Regions from separate parts of the Viridibacterium curvum genome, predicted to be linked through region 2. Evidence: predicted binding sites of a transcription regulator. Region 2 holds the regulator's gene; the other holds the start of a gene.
What was found. Region 2 encodes LexA, which represses DNA repair genes until DNA is damaged. Its sites were predicted from a motif close to ACTGTATNTANATACAGT; they were not measured.
Positions count from the first base shown of each region.

Region 1: the regulator LexA is predicted to act here: its motif matches at 2,521-2,538, upstream of imuA (translesion DNA synthesis-associated protein ImuA).

Region 1 is NZ_BAABLD010000010.1:50,877-60,252, reverse strand. Features, by position in the region: gene ABEA02_RS13850 (hypothetical protein) at 90-476, opposite strand; gene ABEA02_RS13845 (hypothetical protein) at 1,006-1,833, opposite strand; gene imuA (translesion DNA synthesis-associated protein ImuA) at 2,604-3,347, shown strand; gene ABEA02_RS13835 (Y-family DNA polymerase) at 3,344-4,795, shown strand; gene ABEA02_RS13830 (error-prone DNA polymerase) at 4,792-8,019, shown strand; gene ABEA02_RS13825 (bifunctional 4-hydroxy-2-oxoglutarate aldolase/2-dehydro-3-deoxy-phosphogluconate aldolase) at 8,229-8,915, shown strand; gene ABEA02_RS13820 (sugar kinase) at 9,006-9,376, shown strand, end outside.
Region 2 is NZ_BAABLD010000002.1:263,851-273,226, forward strand. Features, by position in the region: gene ABEA02_RS02420 (TolC family protein) at 1-653, opposite strand, end outside; gene ABEA02_RS02425 (copper-binding protein) at 661-942, opposite strand; gene ABEA02_RS02430 (cupredoxin domain-containing protein) at 952-1,425, opposite strand; gene ABEA02_RS02435 (heavy metal response regulator transcription factor) at 1,553-2,227, shown strand; gene ABEA02_RS02440 (heavy metal sensor histidine kinase) at 2,224-3,684, shown strand; gene ABEA02_RS02445 (DNA-deoxyinosine glycosylase) at 3,653-4,153, opposite strand; gene ABEA02_RS02450 (histidinol-phosphatase) at 4,210-4,872, opposite strand; gene ABEA02_RS02455 (hypothetical protein) at 4,949-6,328, opposite strand; gene lexA (transcriptional repressor LexA) at 6,587-7,189, shown strand; gene ABEA02_RS02465 (hypothetical protein) at 7,253-7,423, shown strand; gene hpnE (hydroxysqualene dehydroxylase HpnE) at 7,739-9,049, opposite strand; gene hpnD (presqualene diphosphate synthase HpnD) at 9,051-9,376, opposite strand, start outside.

The DNA.
Region 1 (9,376 bases), on a different contig from region 2:
ACGCGTGGAGGCGTGAACGTGATGTTCACTGCCTCTCAAAGTGCTTTGGCGAAGTCATGTCGTGTATCAAAGCTTTGGTCTTGTTGGTATCAAGGCTTCTTGGCTTTGCTGTCGTGCGAGGCTTTGAGTTTTTGCAGGATCTCGGCCTTCTGTTCTTCTGTGTAACTTAGTCGGCCCGAAATCGTGACTTCGCCATTCGAGGTGGTGTGAATCGTCGCGTTGCAGGTTGTGAAGATGTAGGAGGGGGCGTACAGCCAGGGCGTGTTCTTGCTCGATACCGCCGTCACCGGTCCTTCGGTATAGAAGCCACCATTCTTGCGCTGCATGTCGCTCATCTTGACGGTGAACGCCGAGCCAGGCATCTGGTTGCAGGAGAACCTGACCGACTCGACGCCGTCCGGGTCGATGTTCAGCATCAGACCGAACTGCCAGCGCATCGATAGCTCGGGGGCCTCGACCCCGACAGGGGTAAACAAAACGAATTTTCCGTACTGATTCTGTGCCTGTGCGAAGGTGCTGGCGCATGCCAGGGCGCAGGCAATTATTGCGGGAGCGACTTTTCTCATGTGAGTCCTTGGGCGAGGTTTACTGATCTGCATTCTGATCTAAGCAATGCAAGCCAGACGATATCTCACGCTGTGCGGATTGGAGTGGAAAAAGTCATTCTTTTAAACAGACCTTCCGGGATGGCTGTTGCCATTACGGCCGACAAAGTATTTCAGGGCAGCAGTGTCAATGTAATGCTCGACGTCTGTGACTTCGCTAGCATTCTGGTGCCGCCAAACGATCGTACTTTTGCAACATTCACGTTCTGCAGATAGCACACGATGATGATAGATGTGAACGGTAACTGCAGCGACAAGCCCCGACTGTGCGACACCATACAGATTCAAGCCGTCACGTCCGGCATCCTGTCGGAAGTGACGGTTTGTTGATTGCCAGCTGAGTGCTGGCTCTGTGCTGCATGCTGGGGTTTGTGTCAGAGAGCACTGATTTTCAGCGCCGCTATATCCCCATCGAAATGGCGATCCAGGGTTTGTTCTTTCTGCCAGTGACCGTGCCCGCGCCCCAGTCATAGCCGATCAGGTATGCAATCTTGAACTGCGAGTCTTCCGCACCGAGCGTTGAGGTGAAGCCGGTCGCCATGGACCACACGGCTCGTGTCCCGGAGTCCCCTGTGTTGTTGGTGATGGCACCGACCCCGCCACCGATGACTATTGAAGTCCTTTGCGTTGAAAACCAATCGACCGAATAGCCGACGTAGGCTAGCGTTGAAGGATTCGCGGCGAACGAGTGATCGCTCAGCTGATATTTGTACGGCACGAAGAGCGCCCCCCAGCTTGTGCCACTGCGGCGATACCCATAGTTCTTGAGTTCGCTTTGCATGAGTTTGTACTGGACGTCCTCTGCGGTGTTGTTTTGTGTTGAATCCGGTGTCTCTTTCGATTTTGAAGACCCAAATACCCTGCCGCCGTCCAGGAAGTTCACGAGCCATCCAGATCTGACGTGCAGGTAGATTTCGAAGTCCTGACCGTCTGCCGTCGGAACAATTCGGTCAATCAGGAATTTTGTGTGCGCAGGCCCGGTCATTTTGCTGCTGCCTGCTTTTGCAGGAGCGTTGACTGGTTCAAAAATCGGCGCATCGACACGCAGCTTCAAGGTATCTCCCACCTTCAGCGCTGCGCCACTCTCTGGAATGGTTGGTGGTTTGTTCGATGCAGATGCAGGGGTCTTCTCATCTGCTTTTTTGTCTTGGGCGTGACTTGGCGACATGCATGTCAGCAACATGATGCTGATGGCAAAAATGAATTTCCGGCGTAAATGCTGGTTCATGTTTAAGACTCCCTGTTGGTGGTGCGATAGGCGGGATGGATGGCACAAAGCAAACGATGGCGCATCGCCAAGCCGTGCCATGGTGTACGGGCATATCGTTTCGGTAGCTGTTCGACCGGGAGTGCTGAAATCCTTGGTAGCCGACAGCGCTGGAATGAGCGGCCTGGTATTTCCCGAGAGGGTTTGCCGAGCGAGGGGGCATCAGTGCGTTCCGCAGTCAGTTGTGCAGGTGCGTTCATCCGCGCACGAGAAAGGCGGCAGATGTTTTTCCAGCCCTTCGGTGGCGGCTAAATGACCTGGCGGTAAATGATAATGGCATACGCGGCTGGGGTTTTGAACCACAGGCGTCTCGTGGGGCGAAGGAGAAGTGGCGAAGCCGGCACGCTGGGTATGACGTAGCGCGCCCGAGTGCCACCGGGTTGCGGTGATATGCATTCTGACTCTCCCTGCGGGTGCTCACCGGCAACGGGGTGTTACGGGTGGCGGGGTTTGATAACCCTCTGTCATTAACGCTAGAGCGCCTTTGTTGCATTGCAAGTTAACGTCGCCCGACATGCCCTTGTGGACATGTGCCATTTGCGTTTGTGTCGTAAATCGCTGATTTGGCAGATTCAGTGCTGTGCTAGGTCACGGCATGTTTGAGCTAGGCATGGCCATCGCGTCAGGTTGACTGGCGCTTCGCAAATAACTGTATAAAAATACAGCTTTCTGCCTTTGCTCTTCCCGGACCGGCCCTTGCCTTGTGCAGAGGCCGGCGGGCTATTGCCGCCATGTCTGCCGTCTTGCGCTCACTGGATTCCCTGCTGCAACGCCCCGATGTCTGGCGTGGCGACCGGCTGGCTGCGACTGATGTTGCGACTTCGGGGTTTGCGGTGCTCAATGCGGAATTGCCGGGTGGGGGCTGGCCGCTCGGGGCGCTGACGGAGCTGCTCGCAGACGCAGCGGGTATCGGTGAGCTATCCCTGTTGTTGCCGGTTTTGCAGGGGGTGGCGCGGGAGGCGCCGGTCGCGGTGGTGGGTTTGCCCGGCTGCGCGCAGGCGCCGGCCTGGGCGGCGCGCTTTTCGCTGACGCAACTGTTGTTCGTCGAGGCGCGGCGTGAAGACATTGCCTGGAGCGTGGAGCAACTGCTTGCCTGTGGTGGGCTGGGCGCGGTGCTGGCCTGGCTGCCAGAGAAGGTGGATGGCAAGGTATTGCGGCGCCTGCAGCTTGCGGCGGAGGGGCGGCGCAGTCTGGCCTTCCTGTTCAGGCCTACCGCGAGTGCGCGCACGGCTTCGCCGGCCCCTTTGCGGGTGAGGCTTGCCGGGAGCCGTGAAGGATTGCGGCTGGACATCCTCAAGCGACGCGGTCCGCCCTGTGGCCGATCCTTGCTGCTGAAGGTTGAACGGCCGCTTGATCCTGCGTGTGCAGCCTTGCGGCTGGGGATGGACGGTGATGCGTCGGCAGGGGGTGGCGCGCGCGATACGCGCAATACGCGCAAACGGGGGCTGCATGTCATCAGCGGGATGCCGCGATGAGTGCCGGTGCTGCGCCTGCCGTGCATGCGTTGTGGCTGTGCCTGCACTGCCATCGTCTGCCGCTCGAAGTGTTTGCACAGCTTGGCGGGCCAGCCGTGTGCGTCGCACAGCAGCGGGTGCTGAGTGCCAATCTGCAGGCAGAGGAGGGCGGCATTGTGCAGGGGATGCGCCTGGCTGCTGCGCTGTCGCTGCTGCCGGGCCTGGTGGTGTTCGAGCGCGATGTGGTGCGCGAACAAGAAACCCTGCACGGGCTTGCTTGTTGGGCAGGCGGGTTTTCGCCGCATGTGCATGTGGCGGGTGCTGACGAACTGCTCGTCGAGATCGGCGGCTGTCTGCGCTTGTTCGGAGGTTTGCGCCCGTTATGCCAGCGCATGCAGCAGGAAATCACCGGGCAGGGTTTCGACGTGCGCATGGCGTTGGCACCGACGCCGCGTGCGGCGCAATGGCTGGCGCGTGCAGGGCAGTCTGGCGTGTGCCTCGATGCGGGGCGGTTGCAGGAGGCGCTCGCGCCCTTGCCGGTGGGAGTGCTTGGTTTGTCACAGGCCGGGTACGACACGCTCGCTGCGCTCGGCGTCAGTCATCTGGAAGGGCTCTTCGCCTTGCCACGTGCAGGCCTCGCAAGACGTTTCGGTGTGGAGTTGCCGACCTGGCTGGCCCAGGCTCTCGGCGAGGTACCCGATCTGCGCGCGCCTTTCGTGTTTCCGGAGACCTTTACGCAGAAGCTCGAACTGCCGGCAAAAGTGTCGCTCGCGCCCATGCTGATGTTCGCGGCACGCCGGCTGTTGGCCAGTCTGTCGGGCTGGCTGGCAGTGCGCGCCTCGGGTGTGAGTGAGTGCAGCCTGCTGCTGTTGCATGAGGATGGCATTTCGCCGACACGGCTTGTGCTCGCGTTTGCGGAGCCGACGCGTGAGCTCGCCCGCATGGAGCGTGTGCTGCGCGAACGATTGGACCGCTGCGCGCTGGTGGCCGATGTCGTCTGGTTGGTGCTGGAGGCGAAGACACCCGTGGTCATGCCCGGTAGTACGGCAGGTTTGTTCGCGCAGAGTGCTGCGCAGGCGTTGGGCCCCGTCGTTGAGCGTTTGCGTGCGCGGCTTGGCAAGGACGCTGTCCATGGGCTGACCGTGCGCGAAGATCACCGGCCGGAGCACGCCAGCGCCGTGGTTGCACAGGGGACGCAGGCTGATCTGCAGACGGGACCGCCACGCCCATTCTGGCTTCTGTCCGAGCCGCGTGCGATTGCCGAGCGTAAGGAGGGACTGTATTACAAGGGCAGGCTGCGTCGTGTGGCGGGGCCTGAGCGCATCGAGAGTGGCTGGTGGTGCGAGCACGCTCAGGGGGCTGGTGAAGACGTGCGCCGCGATTACTACGTCGCGGTGTCGGAAGCCGGCGAGTGGTTGTGGATCTTTCGCGACAAAGCGGGCTGGTGGCTGCACGGAGTCTTTGCATGAGCAGCCTGCCTGACTATGCCGAGCTGCATTGCCTCAGCAATTTCAGTTTCCTGCGCGGGGCCTCGCATCCGGTAGAGCTGATGGCGCATGCACGCCAACGCGGCTATCACTCGCTTGCCATCACCGACGAGTGTTCGGTGGCGGGTGTGGTGCAGGCCTGGCAGGCACTCAAGGATCTGCACGCGGAAGACTGTGCAGCGGTGCAGCGTGCAAAGGACGCGGGTGAGCCCGTGCCGGTCATCCAGCCCTTGCCCCGGTTGATCGTTGGTAGCGAGTTCACATTCGATTGCGGTCTCAAGCTGGTGCTGCTGGCGCAGAACCGCGAGGGCTACGGCAATCTGTCCGCGCTGATCTCGCTGGCGCGGCGCCGCTCGGAAAAGGGCGAGTACAGCCTGCAGCGTGGCGACCTCGTGGCGATTGCGCCGCGTGGTGCAGTGACGGATTGTCTGGCACTGTGGGTGCCTGGCGAAGTGCCGGACATCGAGGATGCGCGCTGGCTGCGCGAACGCTTTCCGGACGCGGCGGATACCGACACGGGGCATGTCGGGCCACGTGTGTGGATTGCTGTGGAATTGCTGTGCGGGGCCGACGATGCAGCGCGGCTGGAGGCGCTGCGGGCAATCGGTGCCGAAACCGGCATTCCGCTCGTGGCGAGCGGCGACGTGCACATGCATGCGCGCGGCCGGCGGCCCTTGCAGGACACGCTGACCGCAATCCGTCTACGCAAGACCGTGTTCGAGGCGGGCTACGCGCTGTTCCCGAATGCCGAGCGGCATCTGCGTGCTCGTACGCGCTTGGCGCGGCTGTATCCGCGCGAGCTGCTGGATGAGAGCGTGCGGATTGCCGGACGCTGCCACTTCGATCTGGGTACGCTGGGGTACGAGTATCCGGAAGAGATCGTGCCACAGGGGCATACGCCGACGTCTTACCTGCGACAGGAGACGGAGAAGGGGCTGCTTGATCGATACAGGGACGGCATCCCGCAGCAGATCCGCGCCCAGGTCGAGAAGGAGCTCGCGCTCATCGCCGAGAAGCGGTACGAAGCCTTCTTTCTCACCGTCTACGACATCGTGGAGTTCGCACGACGCGAGGGCATCCTGTGTCAGGGGCGTGGCTCGGCAGCGAACTCCACAGTCTGCTACGCGCTGGGCATCACGGCTGTTGACCCCACTCGTGCGCATCTGTTGTTCGAGCGCTTCATCTCGCGCGAACGTGACGAGCCGCCAGACATCGACGTGGACTTCGAGCACGAGCGACGGGAAGAGGTTATCCAGTACATCTACAACAAGTACGGTCGCGATCGCGCCGCACTCGCCGCGACGGTGATCCGCTATCGCCGCAAGAGTGCATTGCGCGATGCAGGCTTTGCGATGGGGTTCGGCGAGGCAGAGATCGCCGCGCTGTCCCGTTCGCTGGCCTGGTGGGACCGTCGCGATCAGTTACCCGCGCGGCTCGCTGGCATTGGCCTGAGCTTGCAGAGCCCGCGCGTCGTGAAGTGGCTGGCGCTGGCAGAAATGCTGCGGGATTTTCCGCGCCACCTGTCGCAGCACGTCGGTGGTTTCGTCATCTCGCAGGGCCCGCTGTCGCGTCTGGTGCCGGTGGAGAACGCGGCGATGGCGGACCGCTCGGTGATCCAATGGGACAAGGATGATCTGGAGTCTCTCGGATTGCTCAAGGTCGATGTGCTCGCGCTGGGCATGCTGACCGTGATCCGTCGTGCCCTGAGCTGGGTGTCGGTGCGGCGCGGCGAGCACTGGCAAATGGAGATGATTCCGGCCAAGGATCGACCGACCTTCGACATGATCTGTCAGGCCGATACCGTGGGCGTGTTCCAGATCGAATCGCGGGCGCAGATGTCCATGCTGCCGCGCCTGCGGCCGCGCAACTATTACGACCTTGTCGTGCAGGTCGCGATCGTGCGGCCGGGGCCCATCCAGGGCGGCATGGTGCATCCCTATCTGAGGGGGCATGCCGAACAGAGGTCGGTGCAATCCATCAATCCGGAGATAGATGCCGTGCTGGATCGCACCTTTGGCGTGCCGATCTTCCAGGAGCAGGTGATGCAGCTTGCCGTGGTGGCCGCCGGCTTCACACCGGGCGAAGCCGACCAGCTACGCCGCGCGATGGCTTCATGGAAGCAGAAAGGGCATCTCGAAAAATTCAAGGACAAGCTGCGCAAGGGTATGTCCGCCAAAGGGCTGGACGCTTTCGCCGAAGCACTGTGCCGCCAGATTGAAGGCTTCGGCGAATACGGTTTCCCCGAGTCGCACGCGGCGAGCTTTGCGCTGCTGGCCTATGTGTCGGCCTGGCTCAAGTGTCACGAGCCCGAGGCCTTTCTCTGTGCCTTGCTCAACAGTCAGCCCATGGGTTTCTACCAGCCCGCGCAACTCGTGCAGGACGCACGCAAGCATGGTGTGCGTGTCGAGCCAGTCGACGTGTGTCGTAGTGGCTGGGGCTGCCATCTTGAAGACCTCGCCGCGCCGCGCCCAGCGGTACGGTTGGGCTTGCACGAGATCCGGGGCATTTCGCAGGGCGTCGCCGAGCGCATCGTGGTCGCGCGCGGGCAGGGTGGTTTTCGCAGCGTGGAGGAACTGGCGGAGCGCGCGAAGCTCTCGGCGGGCGAGATGCGGCGCCTCGCTGCGGCGGATGCCCTGCGCTCGCTGGGCGGTCATCGCCGGCAGGTGGCCTGGCAGGTCAGCGGCCTGCAGTTGCAGGGAGATCTCTTCGATATCGCACCTGCCATCGAGGCGCCGGTGGCGCTTGCCGCGCCCAGCGAAGGGCAGGGTATCGTCGCTGACTATCGCACGCTGGGTCTGACGCTTGGGCGTCACCCCGTTGCTTTGCTGCGTCACAAGCTTGAAGCGAGACGTTTCCGGCCGAATGCCGAAGTGTTGCTGGCACAGGACAGGGCGGCCGGGCGTGCGGCCGGCATCGTGACCTGCCGCCAGAAGCCGGGTTCGGCGAAGAGCGTGTTCATCACGATCGAAGACGAAACGGGTGTCGTCAACGTCATCGTCCATCCCTGGCTTGCTGAGCGCCAGCGCCGTGAAGTGCTGAATGCGGGGCTTTTAGGCGTATTTGGACAGATGCAGGTTTCGGATCCGCCGCATGAAGCGGAGGAGGGGGGCGACCAGGCCCGCGTCGTGTTGCTGGTGGCGAAACATCTGGTGGATCTCAGTGCCTGGCTTGGCGAGCTCGCGACCGTCAGCCGCGATTTTCACTGATGCGGTCAGCGCAAGGCGCTCAAACGGTCGTTTCAGGCCCTGGGTGGGGAAACAAGTGAAAAACAGGCACTGACAAGCCGCGCTGGATCAAGGAAAGCCGTTATTCCCTTGATCCGCCCTTTATGTTCAGCGAAAATGCCGGGCTCGCTGGAGGATGCGCCCTGCCTTCGGTTGATCCCCCTCACACTCTATTAGCTCGGAGAAATTCCATGGCAGCAAAAGACCGCATGGCCGTCCTGGCCGCGATGATGGACCAGTCGATCATCCCCGTGTTCTACGATCCGGACGTCGAAGTCTGCAAGAACGTGATCCAGGCCTGTGCCAACGGTGGCGCCAAGTGCATCGAGTTCACCAACCGTGGCGATTTCGCCTCGCACGTTTTCTACGAAGTGACACGTTACTTCGCCAAGGCCGATCCGTCGGTCATCATGGGCGTGGGCTCCATCTGCGAAGCCCCCACTGCCGGCATCTACATCGCCAACGGCGCCAAGTTCATCGTCGGCCCGCTGCTCAACGCCGAAGTCGCCAAGGTCTGTAACCGTCGCGGCATCCCCTACAGCCCCGGCTGCGGCTCGGCCACCGAAATCGGTGACGCACAGGAGCTGGGCTGCGAGATCGTCAAGGTCTTCCCGGGTTCGTCCGTGGGTGGTCCCGACTTCGTCAAGGCCGTCATGGGTCCCATGCCCTGGACGCGCATCATGCCCACCGGCGGTGTCGAGCCGGACGAAGCTTCGCTGCGCAAGTGGTTCGGCGCCGGCATCGTCGCCTGCGGCGTCGGCAGCAACCTGATCACCAAGGAACTGCTCAAGGCCAAGGACTACGCCGGCATCGAGAAGCGTGTTGCCGAAACCATCGCCCTGGTCAAGACGATCAAGGCTGAACTGGCTGCCAAGTAATTCCCCTGAAAACCCTGACGGGCCAGCCTATGACGCTGGCCTGCAGGGCAAGTCCACACCAAATTCCATTCAAGCAAAAGGAATCAGAAAATGTCGTCCGAACTGATCATCAAATCTGCCGCCGAAACCAAGTGGGACTGCGTGTCCTTCGGTGAAGTCATGCTGCGCTTCGACCCGGGCTTCGGTCGCGTGCGCAATGCCCGTTCCTTCCAGGTCTGGGAAGGTGGCGGCGAGTACAACGTCGCTCGCGCCATGCGCAAGTGCTGGGGCAAGCGCGCTGCCGTCGTGACCGCTCTGCCGAAGAACGATCTGGGCTGGCTGGTTGAAGACTTCATCATGCAAGGCGGCGTCGACATGTCGCACGTCATCTGGCGCGATTTCGACGGTCTGGGCAAGAACACCCGCGTCGGCCTGAACTTCACGGAAAAGGGCTTCGGCATTCGTCCGGCTCTGGGCTGTTC
Region 2 (9,376 bases):
TCATCCGGCGAGCGGCCCAGCAGGGCGTTGAGGCGCGTCTGCAGGGTCAGCGCTTCGCCTTCCAGCATCACGATGTCGTTGCGCATGGCGGTCTGTTCGAGCTGGCTGCGCAGCACGTCCTGCTGCATGGCCAGGCCGCTGGCATAGCGTGTCTGCGCGATCTGTTCGAGGCGGCGCAGGGTGTCCAGCACCTCCCGGCTCAGCTGCAGATTGCGCGCAAGGAAGTAGCGCTGGATGTGGGTCTGGCGAATGGCTGCTGATAGATCGACCCAGCTGCCGCGTTGCTGCAGGCTGGCGGCGCGTGCTTCACTGCCGGCAATGTCGCTGCGCAGCCCGCGCTTGCCGTACCAGGGCAGGTCCTGCATCAAGAGGTAACGCGTGCTGCCGACGCGCGAGGGGTCGAGCGTGGCGCTCTGTTCGCCCATGCGCGTGAGGTCGCGCAGCTCCACCTGCAGCTTGGGGTCGGGCAGGGCACCGGCGGCGGCAATGCGCGCCTCGGCCGCCGCGCTCTCGTAGCGCATGGCGGCGTAGTCGGCGCTGTGCTGGCGGGCATGGTCGAGCAGGCCTTGCAGCTGGCTGCCCAGTTCCGCAGCGTGCGCGGCGGGCAGCAGCAGAACCATGGCGGCCGTCAGGAGATGACGCAGCAGACGCATGGCGCGCTTACTTTGCCTTGACGATGTCGGTGACCAGCAGGGCGTCTGCCGTCTGCTCGACCTGGAACAAGACCTTGTCGCCGGGCTTGAGTGCATCGAGCTGGGCGGGGTTGCGCGCCTTGAACACCATGGTCATGGGGGGCATGTTCAGCGCTTTTATTTCGCCGTGCTTCAGCGTGACCTTGCCGGCGGCCTTGTCGATCTTGCGCACTTCGCCCTCGGCAGGGGCGGCGGCAAGCAGGGCGGCACTTTGCAGGAGCAGGGCCAGGGCGATGGTCAATGTTTTCATGGAGCTTCCTCAGGGTTTGACGGTGACGCGGCCGCGCATGCCTGCCTGGTAATGGCCGGCGATGAGGCAGGCAAACTCGAAGTCCCCGGCGCGATTGAACTGCCAGACCAGCTCGCCGGTCTTGCCCGGCGGCACGTGGGCCATCCAGGGTTCGTCGTGTTCCATGTTCGGGAATCGCTGCATCAGCGCGGCGTGCTCTGCCAGCGCGGCAGGGGTGCCGATAACCAGCTCGTGCAGCACCTGGCCGCTGTTGTGGATGCGCAGGCGCAGGGTGTCGCCACGGCGCACCTGCAGGCGGTCTGGCGTGAATCGCATCTGGTCGTCCATGCGGATATCGATCGTGCGGCGCACGGCCTTGGGCTGGCCAGCGATGCCCCAGGCGGTCTGCTCGCGTGTGGTGGTGGCCTTGCCGGCATGGTTGTCGCCATGGGCGAAGGCAGCGCCACAGCCGAGCAAGAACAGGAGGGTGAGGAGGATCTTCATGTCAGGCATGGTGTTGCGTGTCACCCCACAGAAACCTGACGCCTGGATTACAAATTTGTAATCATCCGGACAAAGCCGTGGCGACCGCGCAAAATCCCGCCATGCGATTGACCCACAAGTGCGCCCCATGAAGATCCTGGTGGTCGAAGACGAGCCGAAGACCGGCGACTATCTGAAGCAGGGCCTCAGCGAGGCGGGCTTCGTGGTCGACCTTGCACGCGATGGCAAGGATGGCTTGCACCTGGCGCTGAGTGAGGACTACGCGCTGGCGATTCTCGACGTGATGCTGCCGGGCCTTGATGGCTGGCAGATCCTCGCTGGCCTGCGCCGTGCGGGGCGCGATATGCCGGTGCTGTTCCTGACGGCGCGCGACCAGGTGGAAGACCGCGTGAAGGGCCTTGAGCTGGGCGCTGACGATTACCTCGTCAAGCCTTTCGCCTTCGCCGAGCTGCTGGCCCGTGTGCGCACCCTGCTGCGCCGGGGCAGCAAGGCAAGCGAGGGTGATCTGCTGAGCATTGCCGATCTGGAGCTCGATTTACGTCGGCGCCGCGTCACGCGCGCAGGGCAGCGCATCGACCTCACGGCCAAGGAGTTCGCCTTGCTCGAACTCCTGATGCGTCGGCAGGGCGAAGTGCTGCCGCGCTCGCTGATTGCATCACAGGTGTGGGACATGAATTTCGACAGCGACACCAATGTCATCGAGGTGGCTGTGCGTCGCCTGCGTGCCAAGGTCGATGATGGCTTCCCGACCAGACTCATCAACACCGTGCGTGGCATGGGCTACGTGCTGGACGCGCCGTGAGCCTCCTGCAGCCGGCACGTCGCCCCTCGCTGAGCCTGCGCCTGACGCTGTTCTTTGCTGCCGCGTCTACGGCTGTGCTGCTGGCGCTGGGTTACATGATCCTGCGCGCTGTTGACCGCCACTTCATGGAGCAGGATGCCGCGCTGCTGGAAGGCAAGATCGCACTGGCTCAGCACGCCTTGCGGAGCGCCCGCAGCGTGGCCGACCTGGCTGCCTTGCCGCAGAAGTTCGATGATTCGCTGATCGGCCATCATGGCCTGGTGGTGGCCGTGATCGCTGCCGATGGCAGCCGGCTGTTTGCTTCACGCGACATGCAGGTGCCCGAATCACTGCTGGCGCCCGAAGCGGCTTTGCCGGAAGCAGAGTTCGAACACCTCGCACATGCAGGCCACGCCGCCAACATCCGCACGGCGCAGCTTTCCGCCTGGCAGACGTCGGCCGGCAACTTCCGTGGTCTGGCTGTCGCGATGCATACCGGCGTCGCCAGCATGGCGCCGGTGACGCTGATCGTCGCGACCGAGATCTCGCACCACACGGATTTCCTGCGCGAGTTCCGCGTCACGCTGTGGGTGTTCGTGGCCTGCGCGGCCTTGCTGACGGGCTTGCTGGGCTGGCTTCTTACGCGACATGCTCTGTTGCCGCTGCAGGCCATGCGCCGTACGGCGGCCGAGGTGACTGCGGACAACCTGCACTTCCGCCTGCCGCTGGCTGACGTGCCGAAAGAGCTGGCAACGCTCGCCGAATCGCTCAACCAGATGCTGGCGCGCCTTGAAGACTCGTTCAGGCGTCTGTCGGATTTTTCGTCCGACCTTGCGCACGAACTGCGCACGCCGGTCAGCAACCTGATGACGCATACGCAGGTGGCACTGTCGCAAACGCGCAGTGCCGAGGAGTACCGCGACGTGCTGTACTCAAACCTTGAAGAATTCGAGCGCCTCTCCAGCATGGTGTCCGAGTTGCTGTTCCTGGCCAAGGCGGACAATGGTTTGATGGTGCCGCGTCACGAACTGGTGCGGCTCGAAGACGAGATGCGCAAGCTCTTCGATTTCTACGAGGCGCTCGCTGAATCCGCGCAACTGACGCTGCAAGTCGAAGGGCAGGGCGCCGTACCGGGCGACGGATCCATGTTGCGGCGTGCGCTCTCCAACCTGTTGTCGAACGCCGTGCGCCACGCCACGCCGGGCACGGCCATCGTTGTGCGCATCGACGACAGTGACGGCACACACGTGCAACTGGAAATCGAGAATCAGGGCGAGACCATCGCCCCCGAACACCTGCCGCGCCTGTTCGACCGCTTCTACCGTGCCGACGCTTCGCGCCACCGCAGCAGCGAAGGCGCCGGGCTGGGGCTGGCGATAACGCATGCCATCGTCGTGGCACATGGTGGCAGCCTTGCTGTGACGTCGGAAGATGGCGTCACGCGCTTCACGATGCGATTGCCTGCACCCAGGCCTTGATTTTTTCAGCCTGCGGAATCGACGCATTCGCCGGGCTCGTCGACGGCAGGCGTATCAGCTCGGCCTGCAAGAACGGCAAACGCGGCAGCACATGCCGCCGGAACAAGGTGTCGGCGGCCGTACCGTTGAAGCAGACGCGTTCGATGCCAGGCTGACGCGCAAAGAAAGCCGCGAAGTCGTTCGGCACGATGCTCTCCGCCTCAATATCTGCATCCAGACTGCCCTCGCGTACGCAGGTCTGCAGCACGTCCCACACCGCGATGCCCTGCGCTTGCAGGGCTGACACACGCGCGGCGTAGTCAGTGGTTGCGTCGAAGCGCAAGGCGCTGCCCAGCGCGCGCCAGAACAGGTTCTGTGGATGGGCGTAGTACTGCTGCGCACGCAGCGAGGCGATGCCGGGCATGCTGCCGAGGATCAGTAGCCGGGCAGACGGTGGCTCGATGGGTGGAAAGCTGTGGACGCGTGCCATGGTTTCAGTCCGTCAATGATCACGGTGCGCAATGCGCACCAACGCGTCTGGACAGTTCAGCGCAAACTGATCACTGACCAGCCCGACTTCTCGGCATGCGCCCGCAGCGTCGGATCCGGGTCGACGGCGACAGGATTCGTCACCAGCGACAGCAGTGGCAAGTCATTGAGCGAGTCGCTGTAGAACCAGGTCTTGTCGAAGCTTTGCAGGTTCAGCGCCAGCGATTCCAGCCAGGTGTTGACGCGCGTGATCTTGCCTTCCTTGAAGGCCGGTAGGCCGCGTGGCTCGCCGGTGAAGCGGCCATTCTCCTGAGCCGGAATCGTGGCGATGCAATGCGAGACGCCGAAGGCGCGCACGATGGGCGCGGTGATGAAGGCGTTGGTGGCGGTGACGATGGCGACGAGGTCGCCTGCGTCGAGATGCTTCCGCACCAGCGCCTGACCCTGCGGCAGCATCATGCCCGCGATGCGGCTCTGCATGAACTCGGCGTGCAGGGCGTCGAGCTGCGCGCGCGGGATGGCGGCGAGCGGGGCCATGACGAAGCGCAGGAAGGCGGCGTTGTCGAGCGTGCCGGCCTTGTAGTGCTCGTAGAACTCATTGTTGCGCGCCTCGTACTCGGCGCGGTTGACGGCGCCACGCTCGCAGATGAATTCGCCCCAGGCGTGGTCGGAGTCGCCGCGGAGCAGGGTGTTGTCGAGGTCGAAGAGGGCGAGATTCATTGCGGCAGCCAGCAGTGTTCGGGGAGGCTGACGACCTTACCAGATTGCGGCGCCAGCAGTTTGCCGCCGTACCGGTTCAGCGCAGCAAGCCCCAGGCGGCCAGGCAGACCAGGCCGAGCAGCGCGACACCGGGTAGGAGCAGGCGTTGCGGGGCGATGCCTGGGCGGCCCTTGGGTGGGTAGGGTACGTCGGCGATAGGCGGCTCCGCCTCACGGGGCTGCGCAGCTTGCGGCGTCGAGATCACAATGGGGTGAGCAGGTTCGGGTAGCAGGCGTGGCAACTCGCAGCCGCAATGCACGCAGTAGCGCCCCTGCGCTTGTTGCGCGCCACATGCGACGCATTGTCGCAGGACCAGGCTGACGATTTCGACAGGAGGTTTGGCCGCAACGATGGGGCGCGGAGGGTTGACCAGTGTCGAGTCCGCCGGATCTTTTGCCGCGACAGGTGCGCTCAGCGACTGCGCTGCATTCAGGTTGCCCGGACGCGGAATGGCGATGGTGGTTTCGGCCTCCAGCAAAGCGTTGCGGAAGGTGTGCGGCGTCAGCGCGGTCTTTTCGAGCTCGGCGCGGATCGGCGTTGTCGCGGTCACCGTGGCAAACGATGGCGGCGGCAGGTTGGTCTCGTCGCGGATCAGGGCGTTGAGATAGGCCTGCCCGGCAAGTTCGGTCTTTTCGAGGTCGGGCAGGTTCTGGTTGGTGGCGATCAGGTCGTGGTCGACCATGGTCTGGGTGAGATTCATCTCCACCTGGGTGGCGGTCATGTCCGCCCCGTCTTCGAAGCGCCTGAGTGGCTGATGAACCTCGGTCGCGGAAAGCGACTGTTGCTGACGCATGATTTCGTGGATGTTGCGTGAAGTCGCAGTCAGGGCCGAGGGCTCCGGTCGCTGCTCCTGCACCCGGATGGGCGTCGTGACGGCTGGCGTTGCCTGCTTGGTGGCTGCGGCGGGCGTGGTGTTCGCCGCTCCAGGCTGCGCCTCGGCCACGACGCGCATGCCGATGCTTTGCAACCGGGCTGCGTAGCGGCGTGCTTGCTCGGCGTCGAGGTCCTTCTTGATGACGGTCTTGCGGCCCGAGAACATCTGGGCCAGCTGTGGCGGCGTGGCACGCAGTCTATCTGCCGCAGCTTCCATCACGGCTTCGCGCGTAAAGCCTTCCAGCACGCTCCCTGCGAAACAGATCCGATAACGCGGGGTGTCGGCGGCCGGAGTGGCGGGCTGTGCCAGAGCGGGCTCAGGCTCTACCAGGATTCGCATGCCCAGCTCGCGCAGCTCGATGGCGTATCGTTTGGCGACGTCCATGTCGACGCCGCGCTTGAGGATGACGGTCTGGCCGCTGAACAGGCGATCGGTTTGTGCCGGGTTGGCGCCGAGTCGACGTGAAGCGCGTTGACGAATGACTTGGGGGTCGTGGCCGGGTAGCAACTCGCCCTTGAAAACGATCCGGTAACGCTTGTCCATCAATACTCCCTCGGCTTTGCAGCGCGCCGCTGCAAATTTGTTATTTATGACGAATTATCGCTGAATCACAGTCGTTGTCATTGCCCTTTAGGGGCAGGGCGAGATCGCCTTTGCAGGATTTTTCACGCGGCCCTTGCAATTCCACAAATACTGTATAAAACTACAGTCATTGCATCGAGCGCTGCCGAATTGATTCGGCTGACCCGACAAACGCTTCCGAGTCGTACCACTTCGAGACCACGTGCCTGTTACAGAGCCATGGAAAAACTGACCGAACGCCAGCAGCAGATTCTCGACTTCATCCGTGAAGTCCAGGAAGCAAACGGCGCACCACCTACCCGGCTCGAGATCTGCGCTGCCTTCGGGTTTGCGTCGCCCAATGCGGCCGAAGCGCACCTCAAGGCGCTTGCCAAAAAAGGCGCGCTGTCGCTGGAGGCGGGTTCTTCGCGGGGTATCCGTCTGGCCGAGGCGCTGGGTTTGCCCGTCGTGGGGCGCGTCGCGGCCGGTTCGCCCATTCTGTCAGAAGGGACTGTAGATCGCCATGTGCGGGTGGATCCGGCCATGTTCGAGCCGCGTGCCGACTTCCTGCTGCGTGTGCGTGGCCTGTCAATGATCGAGGCCGGCATTTTCGAGGGTGATCTGCTCGCGGTGCATCGCACGGCGGACGTGCGCGACGGCCAGATCATCGTGGCGCGCGTCGATGATGAAGTCACTGTCAAACGCCTGCGTCGTGCCAAGGGCCGCATCGAGTTGTTGCCTGAAAACCGCAGCATGAAGCCCATCGTGATCGATCCTGAACGTCAGAGCCTCACCATCGAAGGGTTGGTTGTAGGGCTGATCCGCGACGATTTCGCTTTCTAGGCAGACGGTGTCCATCTCATGTCTGCCTCTTCTTTCCAGTTTGCCGTTTGCAGGAGCAATACCATGAAGTCCCATAGCATCGTTCCGGAAGCCAGCCGTCAGTCCTTGCCCGTGGGTCGCATCATCAGCACCTATCCGTGGGCGCAGGCCATGCTGGATGTGTTGCAACGGCGCGGTCGCAGCTATGGTTTGCTGGCCATGTATGAAGAGTCGCGCCTGACCGTTCCGCGTTGAGCTGCGCCAGACATATCAGTTTCATGGGCCACAAGGCCTGAGCGGGGTCTCCCGATCCCGCTTGTGCGGAAGTCAGCGTGTCACAGAGCTGATGGATGCTTTGAAGATTGCCGGCACATGCAGCCCTCGTCACCTTGTTGCATGTGCCCACACCGAGCAGTACAACCAGTCGATCGCTAGTCGCCGGTTGCCGCACTGCCGGGCAAGGAAGGTATGGGGCGCTCACCTCATTCCTTGCCCGCGCAGCGTGGTTTTCAAAGCGCTGTGCTGAATGGTGCGCACCGCATTACCCCATTTGCCCGGGTTTTTATCCGTTCAGCTGCCGTCTGCTTCAGCCTGGCGCAAACGTGCGACTTGCCGTGCTGCGGCGAGTCCTGAGCGTACGGCTGCTTCGATGGTGGCCGGGTAGGGCGATTGCAGGTAGTCACCTGCCAGCACCAGATTCTTCAGCGGGGTAACCGGAATCGGGCGCCACATCGACGGTGTGCAGGAGAAGGTTGCGCGCTTTTCGGTAATGACCGTCGACCAGCTGGGCGCGGCCAGCCGTGGCAGCAGTGTCTCCACCGCTTCATGGGCGCGTAGCGCCAGTTCGTCGCGGCTCAGTTCGGAATGTGGGCCGCGTGCCGAGATCACGGCGGCGATCAGTCCTTTGTCTTCACCGAGCTGCCCCCGATCGAACAACCACTGGAAGCTGCCTGAAGCGAGGCCAAGCATGGGCTCGGGCAGACGCACCGCGGCGTCGTACTGCAGGTAGACGGTCGTGATCGGCTGGTGAGGGATGGCGTCGATCTGTTCGCGCAGCAGCGTCAGTTCGGGGAGTGGGGCCAGGAGGTCGCTGACGTGATAAGGGGCTACCGCGAGTATGACCTGTGAGAAGCGTTCGCCTTCGAAGGGATTGCCAAGCAGGCGGAAGGCGTCTTCGTCCTGCTCTATCCCTTTGACCGGTGTGGCGATATTGACGGTGCCATTGTTGCGAGCCAGAAATTGCGCGGCCGGCACTGGCAGCAGTTCGGAGAGGTCAACGCGCGGGATCAAAAGCTCGCTGGCTGTGGCGCTCTGCGTCAGCGAGTCGCGCAGTACATTGATGAATACCTGCGCGGAGGCTTGATCCGACGGGGTGTTCAGGGCTGCGACGCACAAGGGCTCCCAGAGGTGCTGACGCAGCAGATCTGTCTGTGCTGTATCGCTGAGCAGCTGATTGACACTGCAGTCTTGCTGCAGCGTGTAGCGGATGCGCTTGATATGGCGCATCAGCCGCACGGCTGCGAAGCGGTCAGACCAGGTCAATTGCTTTGAACGCCACAGGGCCACTGCGAGGTGCAAGGGCGCTGGCAGATCGGGAGCGCGAATGTCGAGCTTGCCCGGGACGTGCCAGGTGAAGGGGCGACTGAGCAGCTGACGCGGTGGTACGCGCAGCAGGCGTAGCAGTTTGAGGGTTTCCGTGTAGGCGCCGATGAGCAGATGCTGACCGTTGTCGATGCGGCGACCGTCCTTCTCGACGACACGGGCGCGGCCCCCGAGGACGCGGGATGCTTCGAACAGTGTGACGGGGATGCCGAGGCGAGCCAGTTCGACGGCTGCGCTCAGGCCAGCATAGCCCCCACCGATGACGGCCACACGCCTCATATCAGCCCCTGATCCAGGTGGTGACAGCGATCCACAGTTTACGGATTGGCGTCAGCGATGTGCGCTGGCTCAGGACCTTGCAGCCGTCGCGCTTGATCTCGTCGAGTGTTGCGCGGTAGATGGCTGCCATGATCAGGCCGGCACGCTGGGGCTTGCGATCCACTGCAGGAAGATGTGCCATGGCCTGTGCGTAGTAGCGCTCGGCTCGTTCGATCTGGAATTCCATGAGCGCACGGAATTTGTCGCTGTACTGGCCGTCGGTGATTTCGCGCGCAGTGACGTTGAACTGCTGCAGCTCGTCGATAGGCAGGTAGATACGGCCACGGC